One region of the Staphylococcus parequorum genome, then DNA from elsewhere that is predicted to be linked to it. Evidence: a T-box and tRNA genes for the amino acid it is inferred to sense, from the RefSeq annotation. Region 1 holds a T-box; the other holds one or more tRNA genes.
What was found. A T-box is a leader RNA that pairs with one kind of tRNA and senses whether it is charged. The one in region 1 lies ahead of serS (serine--tRNA ligase), so its partner is inferred to be a tRNA-Ser.

Region 1 (9,752 bases):
ACGTTTCATCTGTAATAAGCGTTGAAAGTCCTATTCGATTTAATAAGCCGTATGATTGGTAACTCGGTGCAAGCGTCATACTTAGTAGAAACATTCTGGAATTTACGATAAATGCTGTTAACACAATCGCAGAAATCGGTGTACCTGCGATGACTAATGCACAAATGATGAATTGTGCAGCACCAGCATATACAAGTAAGCAGAGTAAGATAATTTCAAGCAAACTAAATCCTGAGGCTACAGCAACAATTCCAAAAGACAGCCCTACCCCAGCGTATCCTAATAATGTAGGAACACATTCTTTCACACCTTGCTTAAAAGTTACATGCGCTTCCATTACCTCACTCCTTTCATTTTTAATTTTAAAAAACAATAGCTTAAGTTTAATATAAATTAGGCGTTATATTCAATCACTTTAGCATTCCGTTTGTGTGACGGAAGACAACCCTCTGTTTTAAAAATCTTATTTATCAACGTTTTAAACTTTTCTGAATCTTATGAAATATTTTAGACTTACCTGTTATTTTTCACATGAAAAACCATTGATGTTACTTACATAATTTTATAAATCCACTTAATTTTACCCCTCCCCTACCCCACCTCGATATAAATAAAGAGCGCAACAAAGGTCTTTGCTACGCTCTTTTAGCCATACTTATTTAATTTTATTTTACAGGACGGATCTCTGTTTTACCGCCCATAAATGGAACTAAAGCATCAGGTATTGTAATAGAACCATCTGCGTTTTGATAGTTTTCAACGATTGCTGCAAATGTACGTCCCACTGCTAACCCACTACCATTTAGTGTATGCACTAATTCTGGTTTAGCATTTTTATCACGTTTGAAACGGATATTCGCACGACGCGCTTGGAAGTCAGTTATATTTGAACATGAACTAATTTCCTTATAATCATTATAGCTTGGTAACCAAACTTCTAAGTCATATGTTTTACTAGCTCCAAATCCAATGTCACCTGTACACAGATTCACACGACGATAAGGTAGCACAAGTTCTTCTAAAATCGCTTCTGCATGATTTGTCATTTCTTCAAGCGCATCCCAAGAATCTTCTGGTTTTTCAAAACGAACCATTTCAACTTTATCGAATTGATGTAATCGAATCAGACCTCTTGTATCACGTCCGGCTGAACCCGCTTCACTACGATAACATGCTGATTGTGCTGTGAATTTAGCTGGTAAGACATCAGGACCTATAATTTCATTACGGTAATAATTCGTTAACGGTACTTCAGCTGTTGGAATTGTGTACAGCCCTTCTTTTTCAATTTTGAATAAATCTTCTTCAAATTTAGGTAATTGACCTGTTCCATACATTGAATCAGCGTTTACTAATTGTGGTACCATCATTTCTGTATAACCATGCTGTGTTGTATGTTTCGTTACCATATAGTTCATTAACGCTCTTTCTAATTGTGCACCTTCACCAGTTAAGAAGACAAATCTAGCACCTGATACTTTAGCACCACGTTCAAAGTTAGCCATTTTTAAATCTTCTACAAGATCCCAATGTGCTTTTTCTTCAAAATCAAAGTTTCTTGGTGTGCCCCAACGTTTAAGTTCTACGTTTTCTTCATCTGACGCGCCTACAGGAACATCATCTTGAATTATATTCGGAATACGAGATAATTTATCATTAAGATCTCTGTCTGTTTGGTTTAAATCGTCATCTAAGACTTTAATTTCATCTCCAAGTTTACGCATCTCTGCAATAACGTCATCTGCATTTTCTTTATTACGTTTTTTCTGAGCAATCTCTCCACTTACTTTGTTACGTTGCGCTTTCATTTCTTCAGCTTGGCTAATTAATTGGCGACGTTTTTCATCTAATGCTAAAATATCGTCAACTACTTGGACATCCATACCACGCTTTGTTACTTTTTCTCTAACTAAATCAGGTTCGTTACGGAATAATTTAATGTCTAACATATCGCATTCATCCTTTCAATTTTTAAAAATGTTTGGATAATAACACAAAAAAGACCACATCCCCTCTACAAGGGACGTGGTCTACGTGTTGCCACCCTATTTAACAGCCTAATGAGGCTGCACTCTCCATAAATAACGGCCAAAGCCGATTGTTCTTCTAATAGTAGGTAGATTCACACTAACGTTGATTACTTGTTCACACCAACCACAAGTTCTCTGAAACCAAACAATTAATACTACTTAGCCTACGAACAATAACTTATTAACTTGTTTTAAATATAGCAAATAACCTTATATTTTTCAAGAGTGACAGTGCTGACGTCTATTATATCTCATTCATATACGCAGTATCGTGTAAATATTGCGATACCGCTGCGATATCTTTATGAAATTGTCTATCTTCTGTGATTGAAGGTATGATTTGGCGTAACGTTTGATATTTTTCATACGTTTTTGGTGATAGCTTATCAATATCTTTATATTCTACAGCTTGTAATGCAATAATCGTCTCTATCGCTAAGACACGTCGTGCATTCTCAACCATCATATAACCGTGACGAGAAGCGATCGTTCCCATAGATACATGATCTTCTTGATTCGCTGACGACGGTATAGAATCGACACTGGCTGGATGTGCAAGTGTTTTATTTTCTGAAACTAAACTTGCTGCCGCATATTGCATAATCATTGCACCACTTTGTAAACCTGGTTGTGGACTTAAAAATGCAGGTAAGCCATTATTCAATTGTGGATTCACAAGTCTTTCTAGTCGACGTTCTGAAACATTAGCCAGTTCGCTGACTCCTAATTTTAAGAAATCTAAGGCAAAAGCAATCGGTTGTCCGTGGAAATTACCACCTGATATCACTAGTGTTTCATCATCTTCATCAAATATAAGTGGATTATCATTTGCAGCATTCATTTCAAATTCTAGTTTTTCTTTAACATAATTGAACACTTGGAAACTTGCCCCATGAATTTGTGGGATACAGCGTAAAGTATAAGCATCTTGCACGCGTACTTCACCTTGTGTCGTTGTTAACTCAGAACCTTCTAACCAATCTAGCATACGCGCAGCTACATCAATTTGTTCTTGGAAGTTACGTGCTTTATGTACCTTTTCATTGTAAGCATCTGTAATACCATTGAGTGCTTGATGTGTAAGTGAAGCAATCCATTCTGCTTGATAGCCTAGACTCTCTGCTTCTATATAGTTAATTACACCCTGGGCAGTCATCGCCTGTGTACCGTTAATTAGTGCTAGCCCTTCTTTTGCTTGTAATTCTAGTGGTTTACGTTTCAAGTTATTTAAGACATACCGACTGTCTACCTCTTCACCTTGGTAAAACACGTTACCTTCTCCAATCAAGGCCAATGCTAAGTGAGATAATGGTGCTAAATCTCCAGAAGCACCAAGTGAGCCTTGTTGAGGAACTACTGGCACAATTCTATTATTAATGAAGTATACGAGCTGTTCTACTAAATCTACTGTAGTACCAGAATGTCCTTTAAGTAGGGTATTTAATCTTAATACCATCATCACTAATGACACTTCCTCTGAAAATGGGTCCCCCATACCACACGCATGAGAACGGATAAGATTCACTTGTAATTGATTATATTCCCCTTCATCAATACGCACATCACTGAACAAACCAAAACCTGTTGTAATACCATAGACTGTCTCTTTATTCGCTATAATATTCTCTACTGTTTGACGGCTCTGCTTTACACGTTCAAAAGCTTCTTCAGTCACTTCCACCGTATCTTTCTCGTATAAAAATTTCTTGATATCTTCAATTGTAAGCATTTCTCCATTTAATTGTAATGTCATTTCTCCATCTCCCTACTTATGAATTTAATTCGATTAATTCGAGTATACGCTTACATTTTCAGCAGAACAATAGCTTTTGACACATCCGTAACATGGTATCAAATCACTGTTTTAATAGGGTAAAGGAGCATTAATCTTCATTTTAGAAAAGTTAATAATTTCTTAACAGGTTTACCTATTGACTTAAATGCAATGCGGGTTTATTATTTTCTATTGTATTAAAAAACAGTTTAAAAATTTCGAAAATAAAAACACTTCAATAGATAGCAATATTTTGCACACATAATTGAAGATTTTAAAGTAGATTTATAATTACTTTGGTAATTTTAAACTCTGACTTTTACGCATATTATTCAAAAATCAATAGCGTTAAATTATCATGAATTTTAAAAGGAGGTTTCAATATGGAAACTTTATCATCGGTAAGCATTCCTAAACGTGAAGATGATACACATAAAGGTGATTATGGCAGAATCCTTTTAATTGGAGGTAATGCTAACTTAGGTGGCGCGATTATGCTTGCAGCGCGTGCATGTGTTTATAGTGGCAGTGGACTAATAACAGTAGCTACACATCCAACGAACCATGCTGCACTATATTCTCGTTGTCCTGAAGCAATGGTTATTGATATTAATGATACAAAAATGTTAACAAAAATGATTGAAAACACAGATTGTATCTTAATCGGTCCTGGCTTAGGTTGTGATTTCAAAGGTAATAACGCAATTACATTCTTACTACAAAATATCCAACCGCATCAAACGCTAATCGTAGATGGAGATGCTATAACGATTTTCAGTAAATTGAAACCTGAAATACCTGCTTGTCATGTCATTTTCACACCACATCAAAAAGAATGGGAACGTTTAAGTGGTATTCCTATTGAGGAACAAACATATGAACGCAATCGTGAAGCGGTAGATCGTATCGGAGCAACTATTGTCCTGAAAATGCATGGTACGGAGATTTATTTCAAAGATAAAGATTATAAATTACCAATCGGTACGCCTGCTATGGCGACTGGAGGCATGGGTGACACCCTAGCTGGAATGATTACGAGTTTCGTCGGGCAATTTGATGACACTCAGGAAGCTGTCACAAGTGCAACATACGCACATAGCTTCATTGGTGAACAGTTAGCAGAGAAAATGTATGTCGTTCCACCATCAAGACTTATAAGCGAGATTCCACATGCAATGAAATCATTAGAAAGTTAACTTATAACGAAAAAAGACCTACCTTAGTGAGGTAGGTCTTTTTATATGTGTATTTATCTTTAATCAAAGATTATTCTTCTTCGTTGTCGTCGCTATCTGCATTATCGATATCTTCGTTAACACGATCCATAAAGTCTTCTCTTACTTCTTTACGGCCATCTTCTTCAGAGTTGTCATCTTCAACTTCTGTATGGATACCATTACCTGGTGTGTTATCTTCTACAACCGCTTCATCACTTGATGACGCATCTTGTGATTCAGAATCCGTTGTTTGGGCATTTGTTAAACCTGATTCAGTTGTTCCAGATTCTTCAGTTGCTTCAACTTCTTCTTCATCTTCTTCGTTTACTATAGCTACAGTAGATACAAATTGATTATCATCTAATTTGATTAATCTCACACCTTGGGCTGCACGACCATTTTGTGAAATGTCATTTACATCAATACGAATAATAACACCAGAGTTTGTGACAACCATCAAGTCTTCTTCTCCTGTGACTGATGTTATACAAACAATATTACCATTACGCTCAGTAATCGTAGCAGTCTTAATACCTTTACCACCACGGTTTGATAATCTGTAATCTCCTACAGGTGTACGTTTACCGTAACCATTTTCAGTAACGACTAGGATTTCATCATCTTGTTCCGCTTTAGTAACATCTAAGCCGACAACTTTATCGCCTTCTCTAAGCGTAATACCTTTCACACCTGCTGCTGTACGACCAAGTGGACGTAATGCAGTTTCGTGGAAGCGAATTAATGACGCATGCGCAGTACCGATAAGAATATCAGTTTCACCGTCTGTAAGACGTACTGCAATCAATTCATCATCATCTTTAAAGTTGATAGCAATCTTACCGTTTCTGTTTATGCGTGAGAAGTTGCTTAACGCAGAACGTTTAACTCTACCTTTCAGTGTTGCAAATACAAGGTAATCTTCTTCACTTTCTAAATCTTTAACGGCAATCATTGTACTGATAGATTCATCACTATCTAACTCTATGGCATTGACTACTGGAATACCTTTAGACTGACGTGAGAGTTCTGGTACTTCATAACCTTTAAGTTTATAAACACGACCTTTATTCGTAAAGAATAAAACGTGATCATGCGTGCTTAACGTTACAAGTTGGCTAACGAAGTCTTCTTCGAGCGTATTCATACCTTGTACACCACGACCACCACGGTGTTGTGATCTATATGTTGAAACAGGTAGACGTTTAATATAGTTATTATGACTTAATGTAATAACAATTTGTTCTTCAGGGATTAAGTCTTCATCCTCAATATTATCAAGGCCACCAAGTTGAATTTCAGTTTTACGTTCGTCACCAAAACGATCACGAACATCAATGAGTTCATCACGCACGATTTGTAAAAGCTTTTCTTCATCTGCAAGAATTGCTTTTAACTCTTCAATATAAGCAATTAAATCATTGTATTCTGATTCAATCTTATCGCGTTCTAAACCAGTTAAACGTCTTAAACGCATATCTAATATTGCTTGCGCTTGGCGTTCAGTTAACTTAAATTGCTCTTGCAAGCTTGCCATCGCAATTTTGTCGTTATCTGATTCACGTATTACTCTAATGATTTCATCAATATGATCCAGTGCAATTCTTAAACCTTCTAAAATATGTGCACGGTCTAATGCTTTTTTCAAGTTGTATTCAGTACGTCTTCTTACAACTATTTTTTGATGATCTAAGTATTCAACCAATGCTTCTTTAAGCGTGATAAGTCTCGGTCTACCATTTACCAATGCAATCATGTTTACACCAAATGATGTTTGTAATGGCGTTTGTTTATACAAGTTATTTAGAACAACACTTGCGTTTGCGTCTTTACGAACATCAATTACGACACGTACACCTGTACGTAAACTTGTTTCATCACGTAAATCTGTAATACCTTCTATCTTTTTATCTCGAGCTAATTCAGCGATTTTTTCTATCATACGCGCTTTATTGACTTGATAAGGTACTTCAGTCACTACGATACGTTGACGTCCGCCACCGCGCTCTTCTATTTCAGCACGAGAACGCATTATAACTGAACCACGTCCAGTTTCAAATGCACGACGGATGCCACTTTTACCAAGAATTAAAGCGCCTGTAGGGAAATCAGGACCTTGGACATCTTCCATTAATTCAGAAATAGTGATGTCAGGGTTATAACTTAAACTTAATACGCCGTTAATAACTTCTGTTAAGTTATGCGGTGGAATATTAGTAGCCATACCAACAGCAATACCCGAAGCACCGTTAACTAATAAGTTCGGGAACCTTGATGGTAAGACTGACGGCTCTCTTTCATTACCATCATAGTTATCTATGAAATCAATTGTATTTTTGTTAAGGTCTCTCAACATTTCAAGCGTGATTTTAGACATACGTGCTTCTGTATAACGCATCGCAGCAGCACCATCACCATCCATTGAACCAAAGTTACCTTGACCATCAATTAAAGGATATCGATAGCTGAAGTCCTGCGCCATTCTTACCATTGCTTCATAAATCGATGAGTCACCGTGTGGGTGATATTTACCCATTACGTCCCCAACGATACGTGCAGATTTTTTATATGATTTGTCAGGTGTCATACCTTGTTCATGTAATCCGTATAATATACGTCGATGTACTGGTTTTAATCCATCTCTAACGTCTGGCAAAGCACGTGAGACAATAACGCTCATCGCATAATCTAAGAACGATTCGCGCATTTCATTGGTTATATTTCGTTCATTAATTCTTGATTCAGGTAGTTCAGCCATCAAGATATCCTCCTTCAAAAATTCAGTTCATTGTATTAGAAATCTAAGTTCGCATAGACTGCGTTATCTTCAATAAACTGTCTACGATTCTCAACAACATCGCCCATCAACATTTCAAATACTTGGTCTGCTTCTATCGCATCATCTAGTGATACTTGTAGTAACGCTCTGTGTTCAGGATTCATTGTAGTTTCCCACAATTGATCCGCATTCATTTCACCGAGACCTTTGTAACGTGAAATCGACCATTTTGGACTTGGGTCTAGTTCTTCTTTAAGCTTATCTAATTCACGTTCGTTAAACACGTAATATTTTTGTTTACCTTGCGTCAATTTGAAAAGTGGTGGTTGCGCAATATACACGTATCCCGCTTCTAATAACGGTCTCATAAAGCGATAGAAGAATGTTAAAAGCAATGTTCTAATGTGCGCGCCATCGACATCGGCATCTGTCATAAGGACAATCTTGTGATAACGTGCTTTACTTAAATCAAATTCTCCGCCAATTCCTGTACCAAAAGCAGTAATCATTGAACGAATTTCATTGTTATTTAGTATTCTATCTAATCGTGCTTTCTCAACGTTTAAAATCTTACCACGTAACGGTAAAATCGCTTGTGTTTCTGAATCACGGCCTGATTTTGTAGACCCTCCGGCAGAGTCACCCTCGACGATAAAAATTTCACTTCGAGACGGATCTTTACTAGAACAGTCTGCAAGTTTACCAGGTAGACTTGAGATTTCCAAAGCAGATTTACGACGTGTCACTTCACGTGCTTTTTTAGCTGCAAGACGTGCATGTGATGCCATAATACTTTTCTCAACGACAATACGTCCGACTTGTGGATTTTCGTATAAGAATCTTTCAAATAGTTCAGAGAATAATTTATCAACGACTTGACGCACTTCTGAGTTACCAAGTTTCGTCTTAGTTTGTCCCTCAAATTGTGGATCACTATGTTTGATAGACACGACCGCTGTTAAACCTTCACGTGTATCCTCACCTGAAAGTCGCTCTTTATCTTCTTTGATTATTTTACTGTTTATACCATAGCTGTTTAGCACACGAGAAAGGGCACGTTTGAATCCTTCTTCATGTGTACCACCTTCGTATGTGTGGATGTTATTCGCATATGTTAATAAGTTAGTTGCATAACCTTTGTTATACTGTAATGCGATTTCAACCTCAATATCATCTTTTGATTCATGTACATAAATCGGTTCATCATGAAGTGGTTCTTTCGTTTCATTCAACATTTCTACGTAAGATTTAATACCACCTTCATAGCGATAAGAGTCTTCTCTAACTTCCTCTTCACGTTCATCTCTTAACGTAATTGAAATACCTTTATTCAAGAAAGCAAGCTCTCTTGTACGTTGTTGTAACGTTTCATAGTGATATTCTGTAGTTTCAGTGAATATTTCAGAATCCGCTTTAAAACGAATTACCGTACCAGAAGCCTCATCAGTTTCTCCGATAACTTTCAAATCGAATTGCGGTATCCCTTTTTTATAGGCCTGATGATAAATTTGGTTATCTTTGTAAACGTACACTTCAAGATCTTCAGACAACGCGTTAACTACTGATGAACCTACACCATGTAAGCCACCAGATACTTTGTATCCGCCGCCGCCAAATTTACCGCCGGCATGAAGCACTGTCAAAATAACTTCTACAGCAGGACGTCCCATTTTTTCTTGAATACCTACTGGAATGCCTCGTCCGTTATCAGTAACTTTTATCCAATTATCTTTTTCTATAACAATTTCAACTTCGTCGGCATATCCAGCAAGTGCCTCATCGATACTATTATCGACGATTTCCCATACAAGATGATGCAAACCTCTTGCTGAAGTTGAACCTATATACATACCTGGTCGTTTACGAACCGCTTCTAGACCTTCTAATACTTGAATCTGACCAGCACCATAATCTTCCGTGTTGTTCACATCTGACAATGCTTCCACCTTCACTTT
Region 2 (9,752 bases), 830 kb from region 1:
GTTATGTTTTTAATCATTTTAGGATCTATAGGCTTTCCAGTATTAATTGAAGTTAAAGCATATATTAAAAATAGAATTCCTAATTTTAGATTTTCATTATTTGCAAAAATTACAACAATGACTTACTTAGTATTGTTTGTATTTGGCGCAATAATTATTTTATTATTTGAACATAATCATGCTTTTCAAAATATGACATGGCATAAATCGTTATTTTATGCGCTATTCCAATCTGCAACAACGAGAAGTGCTGGGTTACAAACTATTGATGTAAGTGATTTTGGAGAAGGTACGAATGTAATTATGAGTATCTTAATGTTTATTGGTTCTTCTCCGAGTTCAGTAGGCGGTGGTATCAGAACGACTACTTTCGCAATCTTAATTTTATTCTTATTGAACTTTAGCAATAATAATGAAAAAACTTCGATTAAAGCATTTAATCGTGAAATTCATACGACAGATGTACAACGCTCATTTGCTGTTTTTACAATGGCAGGAATCCTTACATTTGCAGGTACGATTACGATACTTGTAGTTGAAAATGGCAAACTATCATTTCTACAAGCATTTTTCGAGGTGATGTCAGCGTTTGGAACATGTGGACTATCGTTAGGCGTTACTGATGATATAAGCGGGATGAGTAAGGTCGTATTGATGATACTGATGTTTATTGGTCGTGTAGGGCTTATTAGTTTCATTATTATGATTGGTGGCCGTAGAGAGCCAGACAAATACCATTATCCGAAAGAACGCATTCAAATTGGCTAAAACTCCATTTTGATAATTGTATGATGATTAAATATAAAGTTAACCCCTTCTTGTAACGATAGTGCAAGAGAGGGGTTTTTAATTATTAAAATTCTTAGAATGTAATATTTCCTTTTGCTATCATGGGTATTTAGAAACATGTTAAACTTAGGTAAATGAGGGGAGAGGCATATGAAAAAAAGCGAGAGAATTACAATAGATGTTATCACAACTTCAGATATGCACAGTCATTTTCTAAACGGGGATCATGGTTCTAATATATATAGAGCAGGTACTTACGTTAAAACGAAACGAAAAGAAAATGAACATGTGATTTTGTTAGATAGTGGCGGTAGTTTGGCAGGCTCATTGGCTGCATTTTATTATGCTGTTGTTGCGCCGTATAAGCGTCACCCTATGATAAAGTTGATGAATGCTATGCAATATGATGCAAGTGGTATCAGTCCTAATGAATTTAAATTCGGTTTATCCTTCTTTTCAAGAGCAGTCTCTTTATCTAGGTTTCCATGGCTATCAGCGAATATTGAATATAAGCGTACACGAGAACCTTATTTTTCTACACCATATACGATAAAAGAGATAGAAGGCGTCAAGATAGCTATTGTTGGGTTGACTTCGGACGGATTGATGAACCGCGAACACTTTGAAATGGAGAATGAGCTGCAAATTGATAAAACTTTAGTGGCTTCTAAAAGGTGGATTCGTTTTATTCATGAAACTGAAATGCCGGATTTTCTCATAGTCATATATCATGGTGGTATAAACCAACTTAATAAATCCGCAAATGAACGCGAGCAAAACGTGAATGAAGCGGAAAAAATTATGCAATCGCTAGGTGTGATTGATTTACTGATTACTGGTCATCAACATCAAACCTTTATTGGTAGAGATGATCAAACATTGTATGTGCAAGCAGGTCAAAATGCGGAACAATTAGTTCATGTGAAAATTAACTTTAAGCAAAGAACTACCTCTTATGAGTTAGACGATGTGGAGTCACAAATTGTTGATTTAAATAAGTATAAGGAAGATGAGGATTTATTAAACTTAACATTTTATGATAGAAAAACTGTTGAACATTGGGGCAAAGAAGTTTTAAATGTTACACCTGTTTCTGCTCAAGTAAATGGTTTAGGAGATGTTATTACAAAACCTCATCCTTTCACACAACTTTTACACGACGGTATTCGCTCAGAGTTTGATTATGATATTTCATGTGTACATCTACCTACCAGTGGAGAAGAGGGCTTAGAGGCAACAGTAACCAATGAAGCATTATATAAAGCGTACCCACATCCTGACGTGCCAGTCGATTTAACTATAAAAGGACAGCAGATTAAAGATATTCTAGAATATGGTTATTCACATATAGAATTTAGCCAGGGTGAACTCAGTTTAACGATTATTGATGAAACATTATGTACGTTTTGGCAAGGCGTGGATTACACTATTGATATGAATGCTGCACCATTTAACCGTGTTAATTTAAAAAACATTAGACTGAATCATATGTATCGTGTAAGTATGACAGATTATTGTTATAGAAATTATAGACAGTATTTAGAAAATGCAGTTATTCATGAAACTGGCGAAATAACAATGGTAGAATTAATATCTAGGAATTTGAAAAATGAGCAGTATAAGATAAATCAAAAACAAAGCTTTAATGTAATAACATAGTTTGAAAGATTGTAATATAAATACGACTTCGTACGCGCTAGTATAAGGCAGGCATCAGTCTCAGCCTGTATTGTTCGGCTAGCGTTTGTATGGCTTAGTGTTGAAATTATTGAAAATGCTTACTCTGCTAATATATTTATTTCATATAATACAAAAAAACTGGAAGATGACCATTGTTTTAATGAGCATCTTCCAGTTTTTAATTTTTAATAGAACGTATAAAGTTCCACAATAAGTTAAGCATGGAATATTAATAGAATTACTACTGCAACGATTTGTGCTATTACAGTGGTAGCAATTCTACGCGTATAAAAGTAGCTTATTGAGAGTGCAATTTGTACGATAAAGATGAAGAAAACAATCCATAAATTATCTAGATAGTAGAATAATGAAGCCGAGCAAAGCGCCGTAATTATAATACTAAGCCAACTTGGTATGTTTAATTTAATCAATTCTTTTTGTAAAACTGTTCTCATATAGAGTTCATGACAAGGTATAACAAAGACTAATGTTATTAACATTTGCCATTTAAAATATACGCCAGTTCGTGTTAATTCTTTAATTAATTCAAGATATTTTATATCCGAAGAAATTGCTGCAATAATCAGCTGAATAATAATTAATACGATACCAGTAATAATTCCAACACCTAGAGAAGTAAGTAATCTCTTAGATTCTATATCTCTTTGATAAAAGATATAACTAATACCAGCTATAAGCATAATGCCAGTATATAAATACCAATACTCTTGTTTTTCTCCCCACATAATGAAGAGGATGATGTGGAATACAATAAAGCTTAAAAGAAACCAGATTAAAGCCTTTGAAATTCTATGCATTTTTTACTATCCTTCTTGTTCAACGATTGTATATCGCTTATGATTAATAACGGTTTTTTCAGGCAAGTCTAAATCATTGAAATTTTCCATAATTGTTAAGTCAACAATTACTGAATTATCATTAATTTTTTCTACACGGCCTTTTAAACCATCATAAAATTCTACTATATTTCCAACTTCTGCAACAGTCATTTTTAGTCCTCCCTAGAAATGCTAACTAGATAGTATTATACAAAAAAAATTAGGACAAATAAACAAATAACCATTAAATTGTGTGATATAAGCCGATTTTGAAACTTTTTATCATATTTAAAGTAAATGATTGGCATTTTTAGAGGAAATATAGCATAAATAAGATAAGGGTATATTTATAGGGAAAAGGAGTGCAATAGATGAAGTTTATTAATAATAATGATATTACAGATCCAACATTAAATTTAGCAATGGAAGAATATGTTTTAAAAAATATGCCGAAAGACGACAGCTATTTTCTATTTTATGTGAATAGACCGTCTATTATAATTGGTAAAAACCAAAATACGATTGAAGAAGTTAACAAACCATATATTGATGCACATAATATTGATGTTGTGAGACGTATCTCAGGTGGGGGTGCTGTTTACCATGATGAAGGTAATTTAAACTTCAGTTTCATAACAGATGATGATGGTAACAGTTTCCATAATTTCAAAAAATTCACTGAACCAATTGTTGAAGCATTAAAATCGTTGGGTGTTGATGCTGAAATGACTGGTAGAAATGATATTCAAGTAGGTAAAGCTAAAATTTCAGGTAATGCTATGGTAAAAGTGAAAGAGCGTATGTTTAGCCATGGGACATTAATGTTAAATAGTGAATTGAGCGAAGTTCAGAATGCATTAAAAGTAAATCCTGCAAAAATTAAATCTAAAGGAATTAAATCTGTACGTAGTAGAGTCGCAAATATTTCAGAATTTCTTGAAGAACCTATTGATATTGATGACTTTAAAGAAATTATCTTAAAAACTATTTTTGGAGAAGCAAATCAAGTCGAAACGTATCAACTCACAGATGAAGATTGGAAAAATATTGAAAAATTGAGTAACGAGAAATATCGTACTTGGGATTGGAATTATGGTAGAAATCCAAAATATAACTTTGAAAGAGAAGAGAAGTTTGAAAAAGGCTTCGTTCAAATTAAATTAGATGTTAAACAAGGTCGTATTGAGCATGCAAGAATTTTTGGAGATTTCTTTGGTGAAGGTGATATTACAGAACTTGAAAAAGCATTAGAAGGTACGTTACACGAATTTGATAGTATTGAAGAAGCATTTTCAAACTACGATATTTATCATTATTTTGGCGATATCGACCGCCATGAACTCATTAGATTAATGTCATAAGTAAGTGTTATTAATAAGCATAAAACTCAAAAAGGTCTATTCTCTAACTTATTGGTGTAAGTAGGGAATAGACCTTATTTTAAATAACAATCTATTAAATTATCCAACGAGAAATTCCTCCAGGTTTCTGTATTCTTCAGTATATCGTTTGAAATCCTGCTCGTTTTTATTCTTAAGTGCGTGGTCAATGAGGTGTTCTAACTGCTGTTTACGGACATTTCTTAACGACTCATCAATGATTAACTCAATACCTAAATCATTAATCGTTGATACAAAAGATTCTAATGAATTGTATTTAACATTTGTATTGTTTTTCATTTTCAACACAGCCCCTCTATCTATATTTACATATAGTATACAGCCTTTTATTTTTGAAATCAATAAATAGTCAGACTTTTCCGAAAATATAAGTGTAATTTGCAACTTTTCAAAAAATAAGAAAATGCAAAAGTATAATAACTGAAAATCAATTGTAGGAAACTTATAAAATATTTTATTATATAAGTTGATTTTAAAATCTTTGTGTTATATTATTTGAGTATCACCATAAGTTTTAAGGAGGCGTCAGCTATGATTCAACAATACATTATTAAAAAAGGTGATATGGTTCTTCAACCATGTAATTTATCTATAGGACTAAATGAAGGTACTTGTGTATTAAAGTACAAAGAGGAGCGTGATATCGTAAAGGAACGGACACATAAAATTATAGATCGTTCATGTAGATTTTATGGTAGTAGTTATGTATTTAAAAAAGAAGACACAATGAGAATTACTGGCATTAATAGTAAACCCCCAATTTTATTCACTCCATTATTTCCTACTTACTTTTTTCCTACACATTCAGACCGAAAAGAAGAAAACACTTGGATTAATATTCATTATGTACAAACGATAAGAGCTTTAAAAGATAAAAAATGTAAAGTCACATTTGTCGATAACCAAACTATAGTTGTTAATATTTCAGCGCACAGTATGCATCATCAATACTTAAATGGCATATATTATTACTATATGATGGATAGAGCAGCTAGGGTGGCTACTTTTGATCCTGAATCTCCTATAGACTATACGAAACCACAATTAAATATTTATGAAGCATTAGCAAAATATTCTCTATTTGAAAATAAATAGCAAAACATTTCTGAAATATAAATGTAAAAATGTCATATGTGGAATATTATATTAATTTAGTGTAAATATTCCGCATATTTTTTTGCTAAAGGTACTTGAAAATTTCTCTGTAGTTGATATAATAGTATTTGTGCTTGATTGAGATATCAATTATTCCACAGTAGCTCAGTGGTAGAGCTATCGGCTGTTAACCGATCGGTCGTAGGTTCGAGTCCTACCTGTGGAGCCATTGGAAACGTACTCAAGTTGGCTGAAGAGGCGCCCCTGCTAAGGGTGTAGGTCGCGCAAGCGGCGCGAGAGTTCGAATCTCTCCGTTTCCGTTAATAAAAACAAGATTTTTAATACCGAAGTCCTTAACAGGATTTCGGTATTTTTTGTTTTGAAACTTTAAAATTTGTAAATCCATAAATTATTATTTAATAATATTAAAGTGAGTAATAGATATATGTAACCCAAGGAATCTTCTGATTTTATGGAAGATTCCTTGGGTGTACGTTTTTTTAATTTTTAAAACTTGAGAAAACTAGCAACAATTTTTATTGTCTTCTTCTTTTTTTTCGTTATTTTCTTCTTTTTTATCCGTATGTTCTTCAATTTCTACTGAACAACATGATTGTTCTTGTGGTTTTAATTTTTTTAATGCATCTTTGATACCCAATTACTACACCTCCTTAAATAATTAAGTTAACAATTAGACCAGTAGCAATTGCTACGCCTAAAATTGCTATAATAAAAGATATTACAAATTTCTTTTTAAATAATTTGGATAACAATATGACTTCAGGAATACTTGCGCCTGCACCACCTATAATTAACGCCACCACCGTACCTAATGACATGCCTTTAGATACTAATGCTTCAGCTATAGGCAGCATTGTTTCTGGTCTGATATACATTGGAATACCAATAACAGAAGCAATAACAACTGAGATAATACCATCGCCACTTGCATATTGAGTTATAAATGCTTCAGGAATAAATCCATAAATAAATGCTCCTATAAATACACCAATAATTAAATAAGGCAACATTGGATATAGGAAAGCCCAAGCATCATTTAACGCTTGCTTAACACGAGATCCCGATTTATTTGAGAAGAAACCATCGCCTTTAACAGTAACGCCTTTATAACTCTCTGCCAGATTCATTTTTGAAAATACAAGACCTGTTAAAATACTGAAAAATGCTAAGACAATAAAATAAACAACAGCAACTTTCCAACCTAATAGAAGCCAAAGCATAAATATCATGAGTGGATTCATGAGTGGGGAAGCGATTAAGAAACTCATAGCTGGACCAAATGGAACTTTTGAGTTTAATAATCCGGCAAGAATAGGAATAGTGGAACAAGAACAAAACGGTGTAATAGCTCCAAAAGCCATACCCAATACATAGTTTGTTGCTTTGTTAGGTTTGCTCAACAGTCTTCGTATTTTATCTTCCGAAACGAGTTGTTGAATTAAACTTACGATAAAACTTACAATTATAAATAGTGATAACAATTCAAAAAATAACATTAAAAATGTTTTGATGAATTCAAAGATTAACTCTGTCATTAGTGAAGCTCCTCTAAATATATTAATCAACTTTTATTGATGTATTAATCAAAAAAAGTTGATTAATACAATGTGAAATAAGGTGAAAACTACAATATGTTACAGCAAGTATCTTCAGTTAATACGACTTGGATTTGTGCTTCGTTGATTTTGTAGTAGTTCCATGTACCGTGCTTTTCAAGAATTAAAATCTGTGCATCGACTAATTTTTTTAAATGATAAGAAAGTTTAGATTGTTTTAAATCTAATAGCGCTTCTAAGTCACATACACATAGTGATTTATTAGGGCTCTGACTAATTTGATTAAGTATTTTTAAGCGGTTTTTGTCAGCGAGTGCGTTGAACATATTTTCATAATAGGTTAATTTGTCATCTTCATTTAAATGATTCGTATTTTTTATAATGTTCATAAGTTACACCTTTCTAATTAATCAATTTTTTTTGATGTATTAATTATAATATATCATGACGATTATTTCAAATTTCAATTTATAACATTATTAATATCATATAGACAACCATCTATATAGATGATATTCTATGTACTTGTGAGAGGGGAGATAAACGTGTCATATAAAGAAATATCGATCGTATTAAAAGTTTTATCTGACCCTAGTAGGTTAGAAATTTTGGATTTACTTTCTTGTGGTGAGTTATGTGCATGTGATGTATTGGAACATTTTCAATTTTCTCAGCCAACGTTAAGTCATCATATGAAATCGTTAGTAGAGTGTGAGTTAATTACTACACGAAAAAAGGGGAATAAGCGCATGTATCAGCTTAACCACGATGTATTTGAACAAATTAATCAAAGTTTAAATCTAATAAATACTACAAATGAATTATGTGTTTGTAAAGATATGAAGTCAGGTGAGTGTTAATGATGACGATATTAGCAATCACAATCTTTGTATTAACGTTAATTTTTGTTATTTGGCAGCCTAAAGGTTTAGATATTGGTATTACTGCATTAATAGGTGCTGTAGTTGCTATAATCACCGGCGTTGTGAGCTTTTCAGATGTACTGGAAGTTACTGGAATCGTTTGGAATGCGACCTTAACGTTTGTTGCTGTTATTCTAATTTCACTCATATTAGATGAAATTGGGTTCTTTGAGTGGTCTGCTATACATATGGTTAGAGCATCAAAGGGTAATGGCTTGAAGATGTTTATCTTTATCATGCTCTTGGGTTCAGTTGTAGCAGCCTTCTTCGCAAATGATGGTGCAGCTTTAATACTTACACCTATTGTATTAGCAATGGTACGTAATTTAGGCTTTGATAAAAAAGCAATATTTCCATTTATCATTGCTAGTGGTTTTATTGCAGATACAACCTCATTACCACTTATTGTTAGTAATTTAGTTAATATAGTTTCTGCGGATTATTTCGATATAGGTTTTATTGAATATTTCAGTAAAATGATCATACCTAATTTATTCTCGTTAATTGCAAGCATTCTTGTTTTATGGTTGTATTTTAGAAAATCTATTCCTGGCAAATTTAACGAAGTAAATATCAGAGAACCAAGAGAAGCGATTAAAGATAAAAAACTTTTTAACATCTCGTGGATCGTACTTGCTTTCTTACTCGTTGGTTATTTAATAAGCGAGTTTATAAATATTCCAGTATCTATTATAGCTGGTATCATTGCTTTAATATTTGTATTATTAGCGCGTAAATCTAAAGCGGTACATACGAAACAAGTAATTAAAGGTGCGCCATGGAATATTGTTTTATTCTCCATTGGTATGTATCTCGTCGTTTTTGGTTTGAAGAATGTCGGCATTACGACTTTACTTGGAGATGTACTAACAAATGTTTCAAGTTACGGTTTGTTTAGTAGTATCATGGGCATGGGCTTTATAGCTGCATTTCTTTCATCCATTATGAACAACATGCCAACTGTATTAATAGATGCAATAGCAATTGGTCAATCGAGTGCCACAGGATTATTAAAAGAAGGCATGATTTATGCCAACATTATTGGATCTGATTTAGGACCTAAAATAACACCAATCGGCTCTTTAGCCACACTTCTTTGGTTACACGTGTTAACTCAAAAAGGAGTGAAAATATCTTGGGGTGTATATTTCAAAACAGGAATTATTATCACAATCCCTGTTTTATTTGTAACCCTATTAGGTTTATATTTAACACTAATTATTTTCTAAAAAGAGAGGTAGTAATAGATGAATAAAAAAACAATTTACTTTATATGTACTGGTAATTCTTGTCGTAGTCAAATAGCTGAAGGCTGGGGAAGAGAAATACTCGGCGAAGAATGGAATGTTTACTCAGCAGGTATCGAAACGCATGGCGTAAACCCCAAGGCGATAGAAGCGATGAAAGAAGTAAACATTGATATTTCAAATCATACATCCGATATGATTG

Region 2: it has a tRNA-Ser gene. The T-box ahead of serS (serine--tRNA ligase) is inferred to sense a tRNA for this amino acid. The anticodon was not compared.

Annotation. Positions count from the first base shown of each region.
Region 1 is NZ_CP150682.1:260,252-270,003, reverse strand. It holds gene AAA453_RS01260 (AzlC family ABC transporter permease) at 1-337, opposite strand, end outside; gene serS (serine--tRNA ligase) at 666-1,949, opposite strand; T-box leader at 2,017-2,211, opposite strand; gene hutH (histidine ammonia-lyase) at 2,275-3,783, opposite strand; gene AAA453_RS01245 (NAD(P)H-hydrate dehydratase) at 4,188-5,000, shown strand; gene gyrA (DNA gyrase subunit A) at 5,071-7,776, opposite strand; gene gyrB (DNA topoisomerase (ATP-hydrolyzing) subunit B) at 7,812-9,743, opposite strand.
Region 2 is NZ_CP150682.1:2,306,443-2,316,194, reverse strand. It holds gene AAA453_RS11380 (TrkH family potassium uptake protein) at 1-768, shown strand, start outside; gene AAA453_RS11375 (bifunctional metallophosphatase/5'-nucleotidase) at 940-2,448, shown strand; gene AAA453_RS11370 (CPBP family glutamic-type intramembrane protease) at 2,685-3,287, opposite strand; gene AAA453_RS11365 (YkvS family protein) at 3,294-3,479, opposite strand; gene AAA453_RS11360 (lipoate--protein ligase) at 3,680-4,669, shown strand; gene AAA453_RS11355 (IDEAL domain-containing protein) at 4,769-4,987, opposite strand; gene AAA453_RS11350 (competence protein ComK) at 5,240-5,803, shown strand; tRNA gene AAA453_RS11345 (tRNA-Asn) at 5,958-6,032, shown strand; tRNA gene AAA453_RS11340 (tRNA-Ser) at 6,035-6,123, shown strand; gene AAA453_RS11335 (alcohol dehydrogenase) at 6,327-6,461, opposite strand; gene AAA453_RS11330 (permease) at 6,475-7,359, opposite strand; gene AAA453_RS11325 (ArsR/SmtB family transcription factor) at 7,449-7,769, opposite strand; gene AAA453_RS11320 (ArsR/SmtB family transcription factor) at 7,926-8,240, shown strand; gene arsB (arsenite efflux transporter membrane subunit ArsB) at 8,240-9,532, shown strand; gene arsC (arsenate reductase (thioredoxin)) at 9,551-9,752, shown strand, end outside.